Regions from separate parts of the Prolixibacter sp. SD074 genome, predicted to be linked through region 2. Evidence: riboswitches for the same ligand, from Rfam matches in the RefSeq annotation. Region 2 holds a riboswitch; the other holds the start of a gene.
What was found. A riboswitch is a leader RNA that binds a small molecule or an ion and turns the genes downstream of it on or off. The one in region 2 is predicted to bind cobalamin.
Positions count from the first base shown of each region.

Region 1 (6,448 bases), 500 kb from region 2:
GGACAATATTTGATTCGGTTAAACCAAGATCCAGTTCCAGGTAACTTTTGGCCACTTCCACCTCACCAACCTGCGATACATATGCCTGAATGTTTACACCAATATTCTGCAGCAACTGCCTGGCAACTGCTCCGGCAGCTACCCGGGCAATGGTTTCCCGGGCCGATGAGCGTCCACCACCGCGATGATCGCGCCGGCCATATTTCTTAACGTAGGTATAATCGGCGTGCGAAGGGCGAAAGATCTCCCGGAGGTTATTATAATCCTTCGAATGCTGATCTTTATTTCGAATAATGAAACCGATAGGTGTTCCGGTGGTTTTTCCTTCAAATATTCCCGAAAGGAATTCAATCTTGTCGCCTTCCTCGCGTTGTGTGGTAATATGTGATTGTCCGGGTTTACGGCGATCCAAATCCTTCTGCACTTTTTCCACATCCAGTTCCAGTCCGGATGGGCATCCGTCAATAACGCCGCCTATCGCTGCACCGTGTGATTCTCCAAATGTGGTTAACCTGAATATTTGTCCAAACGTGTTCATAGGCTGAAATAAGAAACCCGGGAAAGTCCCGGGTTGATAAAAATACGTTAATTTCTTTATTTCAAAAAGAAAATGTTTTTACGATTTGCTTAGCAGCCGCAACTTCCGCCGCCGCTTCCGCAACCACAACCACCGCCTGCATGTGCATGCTCGTGTTCGTGCTCGTGCTCATCGGTACTGCAACTTCCGCTACCGCAACCGCCGCCGCTTCCACAGCCACAACCGCCCTGGTTATATACAGCCGCCAATTCTTCAGCTGTTGCATCACGTACTTCCATAACCTCACCTTTGAAGAACAAATCTTCGCCGGCCAACGGGTGATTGAAGTCCATGCGTACCGTATCGTCTTCAACAGCCAAAACGATTCCGTTCATTCGCTGTCCTGAAGTAGACATCATCGGAACGGTATTTCCCTGTTTAACCAGTTCAGCATCAAACTCGCCGTTCACTTCGAAAATGTGTTTGGGCAGGTTAATGATGGCCTCTTCGTTCACTTCACCGTAAGCATCTTTTGCCGGAATTTCCACGTCAAATACGGCACCGTCAGTCAATCCGGCCAAACGTTCTTCGAACATCGGCAGCATCAACCCGGCTCCGTAAAGAAATGTCAATGGATTTTCACGTCCGGCAGTCTCGAATACTTCTCCTTCCTTCCCGTCTACTCTGAGCTCATAAGTGAGGGAAACCATTTTATCTCTAGCAATTGTCATAATAAGCTATTTAATACAAATTTTGCGTCGTACAAAGAAAGCACGAACTATTCTATCATGCAAATATCAGTTATCAAAAATACATTAATTTAGATTAAATTTAAAAGAAATTTCATCAATCATGTAGCTAATTAATAGCCTATAGCCTCTCCATCTTTTCTTGATTCAGATGCTCCGTAATAAACATCATTCTTAGCATCGTACATAATCGCCTGGTAACCACCATAAATTCCATTTTCAAAACCAACACGATGTCCTCGTTGCATTAATGTTCTTATCGCTTCGTAGCCAAAACCGCTTTCCAGCGAAATTTGCCCGGTTCCGTCGGCTGGTGTGCCAGTCGGTGATGTAGAACCATCGTGACTAATACGTGGCGCATCGCCGGCTTCCTGCAGCCCCATTCCAAAATCGATAACGTTCATCAAAATCTGGACATGTCCCTGCGGCTGGAAATCGCCTCCCATCACGCCAAAACTCATAAATGGCTGGCCATCCCTGGTAACAAAAGCCGGAATAATGGTGTGGAAAGGCCTTTTACCAGGTTCATAGGTATTGGCATGTCCTTCTTCCAGGTTGAAAAGCTGACCGCGATCCTGCAGCATGAATCCCAGTCCCGGAGGGACCATTCCGGAACCCATTCCACGATAATTCGATTGAATTAATGAAACCATATTCCCTTCATCGTCAGCTGCAGTCAGGTAAACCGTTTCTCCCTGGCTGATTTCACCGGCTGAATATTTTCCTGCCCTGTCGGGACGAATAAGCTTCCGGCGCTCGGCGGCATATTTTTCAGAAATCAGTGTTTCTACCGGTACGTTAGCAAAATCCATATCGGCATAGTATTTAGCCCGGTCCTCGAAGGCCAGTTTCTTAGCTTCGGTAAAGTAATGAATGTGATCAGCCGAGCCAAACCCCATGGAAGCAATATCGTAACCTTTCAAAATCTGGAGCATTTGTAACGCAGCAATTCCCTGTCCATTCGGCGGAAGCTCCCAAACATCGTAGCCGCGGTAGTTCACTGAAACCGGCTCCACCCATTCCGAATGATGTGAAGCTAAATCTTCATACGAAAGGTAACCTCCCTGTTCCTGGATAAAATCCGCGATCACATGTGCGATTCGGCCTTTATAGAAAGTATCGCGGCCGCCTTTGGCAATTTCCCGGTAGGTATTGGCCAGCATGGGATTCCGGAATACTTTGCCTTTATAGGGTGGTTCGCCGGCAGACATGTAAGTCTCTTTCACGTTGGGGAACTTTCGGCTGAAATATTCCACGGAACGGCCAAAGTAATAACCGATAATTTCCGTTACCGGGAATCCTTCTTCAGCATATTGAATCGCCGGAGCCAGAAGATCTTTCATGGGCAGTTTTCCAAAACGATTATGTAACGAGAACCATCCATCTACACATCCGGGAACAGTCACCGGAAGCGGGCCAAACGGCGGTATTTCCGTCAATCCCTTTTCCTTGAAAATCGCCAGTGTCAGCGCCTTCGGCGAACGGCCGCTGGCATTCAGTCCGTAAAGCTTTTTGGTTTTGGCATCCCAGACGATGGCGAACAGGTCACCGCCCATTCCGCTACCGGTCGGTTCCATCAATCCAAGCGCCGCATTGGCTGCAATGGCTGCATCGATAGCCGAGCCGCCTTTCTTCAGGATATCGATACCAATTTGTGTCGCCAATGGCTGGCTGGTACATACCATCCCATGGCGCGCCATCACCTCAGAACGTGTGGCGAAATTCTTACCGGTTATCCGATCCTGCGCAAACAGCGAGATACTTGTCAAAAAAAACAATACCAGAGAAGCAAATTTTTTCATTGTCAATTCGGTTTAAAATGAACGGGAATTTACAGAAATTCTGCCAAATGGACAGAAAGGCCACACGACAGACAAAAAAGGCAGATGCTCCTTAAATGGATTCATCCGCCTTTTTACAATCAAGTATGTTAAGCAGGAATAGTAAAAAATCTAAACAGTTACAACATGACAATAGTTTATTCCTGTGGGGTGATGATTCACTACTCTCCTTTTGATACTATTTCGTAACGAATATTGTCGAGACAAACATAAGTAGGTGTATTGATGCCATAATCACCGACATCAGAAGATCCAAAGCGGAAAGTTAATTTATTCACTTTACCTAAACCTGATAAATCAACTTTGGACCACTCGTTCACGATGTAATCCTGGCTGTTGTCTGTGAAACGGTAATCGGCCAGGTAAAACGCTACATTGCCAATTGAATCGCCGGCCGCATCGTAGCCGATAATGTCTACTTTGAACCAATCAGGATCGTTTCCGGTATCGCCGCCGAATTTTTTACCGTAAGCATCTCCGTCTTTCATCGAAAGCGCCGGATAGGCGTCATTACACAGCTCAATGTTTTTTACCTGGTATTCCTGGCCGTTCAGAAATGAAAAGTATACATCACCTGGGTATGACGGGAAAAATATGGCAAAGCTGTTGCCGTTATTGGCGGCGTCATAAACGCTGTACTGATTGCCATAACCGGCTGTTTGGGTGTCATTCAGTTTGGAATACGAAAAACTGTCCCAGGTTGACCAATCGGCGTTGTAATTATTCGGGAAAACCATATCGCCCGAAGTAAATCCGCCCGATGCATCGCTTCCGTTCCAGTAACCGGAAGAAGGCGTCTGGAGGCCTTCAAAATCGATTGTTTTCGTTTCAGTAATGGTTTCTTCCGATTTGTCGCAGGCAGTAAATAGCAAAGCCAAAGCAATTGTTGCCATGAACAATCCGTTTAATTTCTTCATGATTAATCCTTTTTTGTCGTTTGATTTCCATTGATTCGGAGGTCATTTTGAAGTTCACTGATGCATGACATACATAAACATGCATCGTAGTTGTCCCTGAGCGTTTCACTCAACGCATCGGGCAATCTTTCACGGGCACACCAACATTGCTGAATGTCGTCCTCCCGACATTCGAATGTGGAACCACAGCGCGGACATACATTTTCCATAATAATGACATTTAATTAGTGGATGATTCCGGCTTTCTTTCAAATGTGAAAAATGAAGAACAATTGCTTGCAGTTCATTTTTGCTATTTATCCCGAAAGCAAAAACTAGTCTGTGAACCGTGGCAGGTCTTCTGGCTCACCCGGGTTTCCTGCACCTTCCCGTTTCAAAATGAAACAGTGGTTATGCGGATCAGGAAACTCATAACTACGGGCTTACAGCTGCGGGAACAGCTCCGGATTTTCACCGGATTCCCTTTTCATTTTCTTCTCCCCGACCGGGAGTTGAAAAACCAAAATTCACGTCAAAGATATATGACATTTTCAAATTATGACCATTTTTTAACAGGATATTTTGCTTACTTTTCAACAATAATAGCATTTGATTTTTTACCCACGGCCAAGATTTCCAAGAAATGATGAAGGCCCGGAAGATGGCTAATCTGACCCGGCTGGTTGTGCTTGCCGGTTTCGTGATTATCTATCTGATTATGATTTCACAATTTCATTAAAGTAAACGAATTCGCTGCGAATGGCTTCTTTTTCTATTCCCGAACTGCCATTTTTAGTACTTTTAGTTTTTTAAAATGTGAAGAAAATGACTTCGGAAACGACCCGGAAACGCATTCTGGAATTAAGAGAAGAACTCGAGCAGCATAATTACAATTACTACGTATTAAACCAGCCAACTATCGGTGATGAAACTTTCGACCATTTGATGAATGAACTCATCGAACTGGAGAAAGAGGCGCCGGAATTGTACGATTCCAATTCACCTTCGCAACGCGTAGGCAGTGACATCAACCAGCAGTTTGCACAGGTTCGTCACACCTACCCGATGCTTTCGTTGAGCAACACCTATTCTGAGAGTGAAGTCCGGGAATTTGACCAACGGGCCCGAAAGCTCGTCGATGAACCATTCATTTATGTTTGTGAGCTGAAATTTGACGGGATTTCCATCAGTTTGACGTATGAAAACGGTCAATTAGTTCGTGCCGTAACCCGCGGCGATGGTGTTCAGGGAGACGATGTGACAGCCAATGTAAAAACCATCCGAAGTGTACCGCTAAAGCTGAAAGGTGACTATCCGGGAAAATTTGAGATACGCGGAGAAGTGCTGATGCCTTTTGCTTCGTTTGAAAAGCTGAACGAAGCACGTGCTGAAGCCGGTGAACCACCTTTTGCCAACCCGCGAAATGTAGCTTCAGGAACACTGAAACTGCAGAATTCATCTGACGTAGCCAAGCGAAACCTGGACGCCGTCTTCTATTATGTATTGGGTGATAACCTGCCGTCTGACGGTCATATGGAGTTGTTGGAAAAGGCAAAGAGATGGGGATTCAAAACCTCTGAACATATTAAGGCCTGTAAAAACGTAGAAGAGATATTTCAATTTCTCCATTACTGGGATGAGGAGCGGAAAAATCTTCCGGTTGCTACCGACGGCGTTGTGATTAAAGTGAATTCCCGCAGGATACAGGAAGAGATGGGCTATACGGCCAAATCACCGCGTTGGGCCATTGCTTATAAGTTTAAGGCCGAAAGACTGGCGACCCGTTTGAAAGCCGTCACGTACCAGGTGGGACGGACTGGCGCGGTTACACCGGTCGCTAATTTGGACCCCATATTGTTGGCGGGAACCATTGTTAAAAGAGCTTCCCTCCATAATGCCGATATCATTGCCAACCTCGATCTCCATATCGATGACCAGGTTTACGTGGAAAAAGGCGGGGAAATTATTCCCAAAATTGTGGGGGTCGATACCGAATCCCGAAAGGCAGGCGCTGCTAAAGTTGAATTCATAACCAATTGTCCGGAGTGTAATACACCCCTGAAACGCACGGAAGGCGAAGCTGCCTATTATTGCCCCAACGAAAATGGTTGCCCCCCCCAGCTAAGGGGGAAAATAGAGCATTTCTGTAGTCGTGGCGCCATGGATATTGAAGGACTTGGAAAAGAGACCATCCGGCTTTTCTTTGATAAAGGGTTACTCACCGACGTAGCCGGCATCTATGATCTTCCTGAAAAACAACGAGAAATTCTCGCCCTGGATTTCTTTCAGAAAAAATCGGTGGAGAACCTGGTAACTGGTATTGAGAATTCAAAAAAACAACCTTTTGAGAAGGTGTTGTTCGGTTTGGGTATTCGGTTTATCGGGGAAACAGCTGCCAAAAAAATTGTCCGTGCTTTTCGTTCTATCGAAAAACTGGAAGAAGCT
Region 1 is NZ_BLAW01000001.1:1,023,154-1,029,601, forward strand. It holds gene aroC (chorismate synthase) at 1-538, opposite strand, end outside; gene GJU82_RS04460 (peptidylprolyl isomerase) at 628-1,248, opposite strand; gene ggt (gamma-glutamyltransferase) at 1,380-3,068, opposite strand; gene GJU82_RS04470 (DUF4465 domain-containing protein) at 3,269-4,024, opposite strand; gene GJU82_RS04475 (cysteine-rich CWC family protein) at 4,027-4,233, opposite strand; cobalamin riboswitch at 4,337-4,543, opposite strand; gene ligA (NAD-dependent DNA ligase LigA) at 4,829-6,448, shown strand, end outside.
Region 1: linked by a shared signal. The riboswitch ahead of GJU82_RS04475 (cysteine-rich CWC family protein) and the one ahead of GJU82_RS02235 (PKD-like domain-containing protein) in region 2 are both predicted to bind cobalamin.

Region 2 (6,448 bases):
GCAGGCAGTTCGCCGTAAGCAGGCAACTGGTGGTCCAACTGATAATTATAATCGTTGTAGCTACGTTGTATTGACTTCATTTGCGATTCCAGTCCTTTCACTTTCAAAACATCTTCCCAGCTAACCCGCCGGATATAGAAAAGCTCATGATAAATTTTTTCGAGTCCCTGAAGAAGATCAAGACGGTTGGCAACCAGTTGCAATTTTTCGCTGTTGAAAACATAAATGAGGTAATTGTACCGATACAAAAAGTTGTTGCGGGCAGTTTGTTGTGAACGATTAAGCTGATCCACCTGCAACGCAGATTCCAGCTCCTTCGCCTTCAGCTGATTTCCAAACAAGCCACTGTTACCTAACAAATTCCAGTCGAGTCCGATGTAGGCCCGTTGCCTGTAATACACATCCTCTTCGTCAGCAAATCCCGGCTTGAAATTATAGTTGTAATATCCGGCAATCCTTAAACCATAGTCGCGTTTCAATCGCTTAATCCGGTAGTTGTAGAATGAATCAAATCCCTCTTTAAGGCTGTCGGATAAAAAACGGACAGAATAAAGGTCGTTGACCTGACTTGTATCGAAAGCTTCGGAATAGACATCACCTAACCGGTAATGCAAAGTCAGCATCGAGTCGACGTACGAAACAATTTTGGTATAACCCGGGAAACCCTTTCCAATGGGAACAATATTGGGCCCAGTTGGACCAGAAGCACTTGTTTGTCCGGCAGAAGGAAGAGAAAAACAAGCAAACAAACACAATAATGTTAATGGGTTAATGTTTTTAAAGGGGATGCTCATAAGGTTAATCAAAGTGTATATTTTTAGCTTTGGTTATGTTTTCTGAGAAATCAACAACTTGCAAATCGCTAGTTAAATTTACGGAAAAATAATAAAGTAAAAGATATGCGGCACTCAATTCTTATCGTTGATGATGATATAATTTCGGCACGACTTTTACAAAACATTCTACGCCAGAACGATTACATTGTTCTTTCTATAGCCAATAACGGCGAAGAGGGCATAAAAATTGCGTCAGAAGCGCATCCTGATATCATTTTTATGGACATCCAGATGCCTGGTAAATTGGACGGCATCGAAGCAGGGACATTAATCCAACAGAAATTAAATATTCCGGTTGTTTACATCACCGGTGACGACGACCAGCGGACCTTCTCCCGTGCACTAAAAACCAATCCCACCGGCTATATCATCAAACCTTTCCAGGCCGACAACCTGATTATGGTGCTGGAAATGGCCATCTTCCGCCATACCATGACGGAAAAGCTCCGGGAAAATGAAGAATTACTGTCGGTTACCATGAAGAGCATAGCCGATGGTGTTATTTCAACCGGCCAGGATGGAAACATTATTTTTTTCAACGCTGCAGCGGAAAAGCTAACTGGTCTTCAATTAGAAGAAGTTCAAAACATCAATTTCCGGAAAGCACTCAATCTGGAGGACGAAAAAGGGAAACCACTTTTCCCGGAAGGAGATGAAAAATCCGGATTGGGAGAGACTATTTACAAGGAAGCAGTTCTCATTCGTGAGGATAAAACGCACCTTCCAATTTCATACAGCCTGGCCCCGATTCGCGATAATAATAACGAATTTCGCGGCTACATTTTCTCCTTTCGTGACATTTCTCTTATCAAAAAGGCTGAAAATGAGCTGAAAAATATGAATCGGATTCTGGAAGTGAAGGTAGCGAAGCGTACCGAACAATTGAAGGAAAAAAATATTCTACTAGAGAAAGCACTGGAAAAAGAAAAAGAGATCAACGAGTTTCGTGCGAAAATTGTTACCACGATTTCACACGAGTTCAAAACGCCGTTAACCACCATTTTCAGTTCGGCCGAATTACTCGAACGATATTTGGACAACGACAAACTACGGGCCAAGTCACTGCGTCACTTTTCTTTGATAAAGGACTCGGTTAACCTGCTGAGCAGCCATCTCTCCGATATCCTCAAATTCCGTGAATACGAAACGTTGAATGAAATTCATCCCGAGCCAACGCAAACAGTTGCATTTCTGGACAAGATGCTGCAATTTTATCAATCGGGAGTGGGCAAACACCACCAATTGGTATTTACGCACAATTCACTCCCCCGAGAATTGTTGCTGGATCAGAAACTGGTGCGGGAAATTGCCGGTAATTTTATATCCAATGCCATTAAGTATTCCGATAAGGGAACAACCGTTGAATTAACTGCCGGTTATGCTAATGGCAATTTAACGATTTCTGTTCGTGACCAGGGAGTTGGCATTTCAAAAGAGGACCAGGAAAAACTATTTGAATACTTTTATCGCGCTAAAGCCACTGAGAACATTGAAGGTTCGGGAGTAGGACTGGCCATTGCGCGGCAGTCGGTGAATTTGTTACAAGGAAAAATCAATGTAGAAAGTGAACCGGGGAAAGGTTCCATCTTCACTGTTGAGTTTCCGGTACAGGAAGCTAATTGAGTTATCAAAATCAAATGTGAAAAACAATCCGCTTGCTCCACTTCCAACCATCCAAAATATTTGCTAATTTTGCGACAACTTGGTTCCCGTATTGGGGGATGAAAAGGGAATCCGGTGAGAATCCGGAACAGTACCCGCTGCTGTAATTTCCGATTCTGCTTTTGGCAGAATAGTAAGTTTTCGGTTAACAAACCACTGTTTTTTAAACGGGAAGGTAACCGAAAATCGGAATAAGTCAGAAGACCTGCCAGGTTGGTTTAAGCTTTCGGGATCAAAAGCGTGAAAACAGCCATCGCAAGTTTGTTTTTCTTCCCCTTAGCTTAGAATCAATTATTCAATGCCAAACAATTGATTTTAAGTATAATGAAAAAAAGAATTTCACTCAGCTACACCCTGTTTGCAGGGCTGCTCTTTTTGATCTCCTGCAGCAAAAACAACTCCCCGCTTCTACCTGAAATTACCATGGATATTCCCAGTCAGGGATACGAGGTAGCAGCTGGAGATCAACTTTCGCTGGTGGCACAAGCCAGTAATGCCGATGGTGCATCTTATCGCTGGACCAGCAACGGGCAGGTGGTATCTCAGGAACAAACCTACAATTTCAGCTCTGATGTTCCGGGCGTTTATCAGATCGGATTAAATGTGGCTACGGCACAGGGGGCCGCCTCAACTCAGTTCAAGGTAACAGTTACCTCGTCTCCTTATATCACAAAAGTGTTCGAATACCAATACGGTCCGGGGCAGCACGCCTCCATTTTAACAACCAGCGAAAGCAACAATTTGGTTGGCAGCCCCTGGGCCGATGGTAAAAGTTTTGTGCATCTCGGAGGTTGGGGCGGATACATCGTTGCCGGTTTCGACCATAAGGTAAAAAACCGCGATGGCTACGATTTTGCCGTTTATGCGCAACCGGGTGCTTCCTCCGAGCCGGGTGTGGTTTACGTGATGAAGGACACCAATGGAAATGGAAAGCCCGATGATGGCAATTGGCTTCAGTTGAAAGGCAGCGAATATGACAATGCAGAAACGGTCCACAACTACGAAGTAACCTATTACAAGCCCGCAAACGGTGGCAATGTAACCTGGGAAGACAACCAGGGCAACACGGGCGAACTGGTTCCCAATTACGGTACCGATAGTTGGTGGTGGGCAGGTTACGGCGATAAAACCGAAGTAAATTTTAATGGCGAACGGCTTCCCGATGCTTATGTGAATACCAGTACCAACGATAGTACAGAAAACTGGGCATTAGGCGATGGCTTGTTTGCCTGGGGATATGCCGAAACTTACAACAATCAGGATTACGATACCAGTCTGAAAGCAAACCGTTTTGACATATCGAATGCTGTGAACGCCGATGGCCCGCCGGCCAACCTCGATGGCATCGATTTCATAAAAGTGCAGAGCAGTGTGTTCCAAATTTCCGGATGGCTGAACGAGGTTTCAACCGAAGTGAGTGGCGCTGCCGACCTGAATATGCTGGACAATGCAAACTAAGTCGGAGCCAGACGTACAGGCAACTCGTATTTGCAACGGTTTTATGAAGCGCCTGCCCATCGTGTTGCTGCTACTCATTCCTTTCTGTCTGGAGCTGCGGGCACAGTCACTGTCGGATACCCTGAAAATAAAAGAGGTCACCGTCATTAGCAAGCATCTCCAGAAAAAGGAGGAAGCGGGATTAATTCGCTCGGACGTCGATTCGGTGGCCATGATAACAGCCATGAATGCAACCCTTTCGGAGCTCATCTCCGAAAATACACCCATATTCATTAAGACCTACGGGCGCGGAGCACTGGCCACCGCTTCCTTCCGGGGAACCGCACCATCGCATACACAGGTGGAATGGAACGGTATCAACCTGAACTCACCCATGTTGGGAATGGTCGATTTTTCCACCATCCCGGTTTATTTCATCGACAAGGTCAGTATTCTGCACGGTTCGGGCTCGCTCACCGAAAAGAGCGGAGCGCTGGGCGGCACCATCGATCTGCAAAGCAATGTCGACTGGAACAACCGTTTTTCGGGAAGCGTCCTCTCCGGTATCGGCAGCTATCAATCGTACGACGAATTCTTCCAGGTGAAAACCGGAAACCGGAAAATACAATTCAAAACCAAAGCCTTTCTCAGCCAGTCGGCCAACGATTTTCCTTACCGAAATAAATTCATTGCTGGCATCGACCCGGAAACGGGAAAGTACATTTACCCCGAAGAGCGAAACAAAAACGCCGATTACCGCAATTACGGCGTATTGCAGGAAATTTATTACCGCCCGGATGACAAGGATATTATTTCGGGCCATTACTGGTACCAGCACAATTCGCGCAGCATTCCGCAGCTGATGACCAACGAAACCTCAGGCGACGGAGGCGTTAACCGGCAAACCGACCAGATTCACCGTGTGGTCGCCGAATGGAATCACTACGGTGCCAAAACCACCTTGAAAGTAAGCAGTGGCGTTAACTTCGACAAGATGAACTACTGGCTCAAAGCCAACGTCAACGGAACATCGGGGCAGGTCATTGTCGATTCTTGGTCGAATGCCAAGAGCTGGTTCAACAAGGTATTGTTCACCTACCGGGAAAGCCAGGATTTTTCGGCCTCAGCCGGAATTGATGTCGACCGGCATGAGGTCAACTCCCAAAATTATGCCCCACTGGCTTCAGACTATGGTTATCGACAATCGCGGCTCGAAAGTTCGGCCCATGTGCAGTTCAGCAAGAAACTCGGGGAGCGGTTCACTTCCACCTTCCTGTTAAGGCAGGATTTATATGACAGCAAAGCCGCCCCGATTATGCCTTTAATTGGGATGGAATACAAACTACTGGCGAATAAAAACCTCTACCTGAAAGGAAATGTGTCCCGCAATTATCACCAGCCTTCGCTGAACGACTTGTACTACATCCCCGGAGGAAACCCCGACCTGAAACCGGAGGAAGGTTACACCGGCGATTTGGGATTCACTTACGAAGAAAACTTGGTGCATATCCGTCTATACACGGCGTTAAGCGCCTATACGTCGAAAATCGACAACTGGATCATCTGGCTGCCCACCAACAAAGGTTACTGGGAGCCATCGAACATGAAGAAAGTAGATGCCAGTGGCCTGGAATACCAGCTTTCGCTGGAAGGAGAAAAAGGGCTATGGCACTGGCACTTCAACGGGAATTATGCTTACACCCGCTCCATCAACCGTGATGAGCCGGTGAACTGGGCCGACGAGTCGATTGGCAAACAGTTACCATTTATTCCGCAGCATTCGGCCAACCTGTCGGTAAATCTTTCCCGGAAGGGATACCACATTACCTACCAGTGGAATTACTACAGCGAACGCTACACGACCACCAGCAACGAAAAAACCACCTCACTCGATTACCTCTATCCTTATTTCATGAACGACCTGTTTGCCGGCAAAGACTGGCACTGGAAAACGTACCGGTTGGGGGTGGAATTGAAAATCTTTAACCTGCTCAACGAAGAGTACCGCACCGTGTTGCAACGCCCCATGCCACGCCGGAATTACACGCTGTTGGTTCGGTTTGACTTTTAAATCCAATGAAAAAATGAAGAGAAATTTCCTCCATATATCCGCTGCAATTTTCCTGCTAAGTACTCTACTTTCGGGATGCATGAACGACAATGCCTGGATAGGTGCACACCGGCAGGGCCAATCCGGCCAGTTGCTTTCCAACTTCGGGGTATTCATTGTCAACGAAGGGAATTTCATGTCGGGGAATGCTACCCTCTCCTTTTACGATAAAGCCACCGGCCAAACCATCAACAACCTGTTTTACGCCACAAACGGCCTTCCCCTGGGCGACGTGGGCCAATCGATGAGTATTCTCGATTCGCTGGGATACATTGCTATCAACAATTCGGGGAAAATCTATGTCATCAATACCAAAACGGGGGAATATTCCGGGAAAATCACCGGCCTAACTTCACCGCGCTACATCCATTTTGTTAATTATGAAAAAGCCTACGCGACCGAT
Region 2 is NZ_BLAW01000001.1:527,427-533,874, reverse strand. It holds gene GJU82_RS02245 (hypothetical protein) at 1-749, opposite strand, end outside; gene GJU82_RS02240 (ATP-binding protein) at 900-2,459, shown strand; cobalamin riboswitch at 2,523-2,726, shown strand; gene GJU82_RS02235 (PKD-like domain-containing protein) at 2,823-3,956, shown strand; gene GJU82_RS02230 (TonB-dependent siderophore receptor) at 3,946-6,006, shown strand; gene GJU82_RS02225 (YncE family protein) at 6,020-6,448, shown strand, end outside.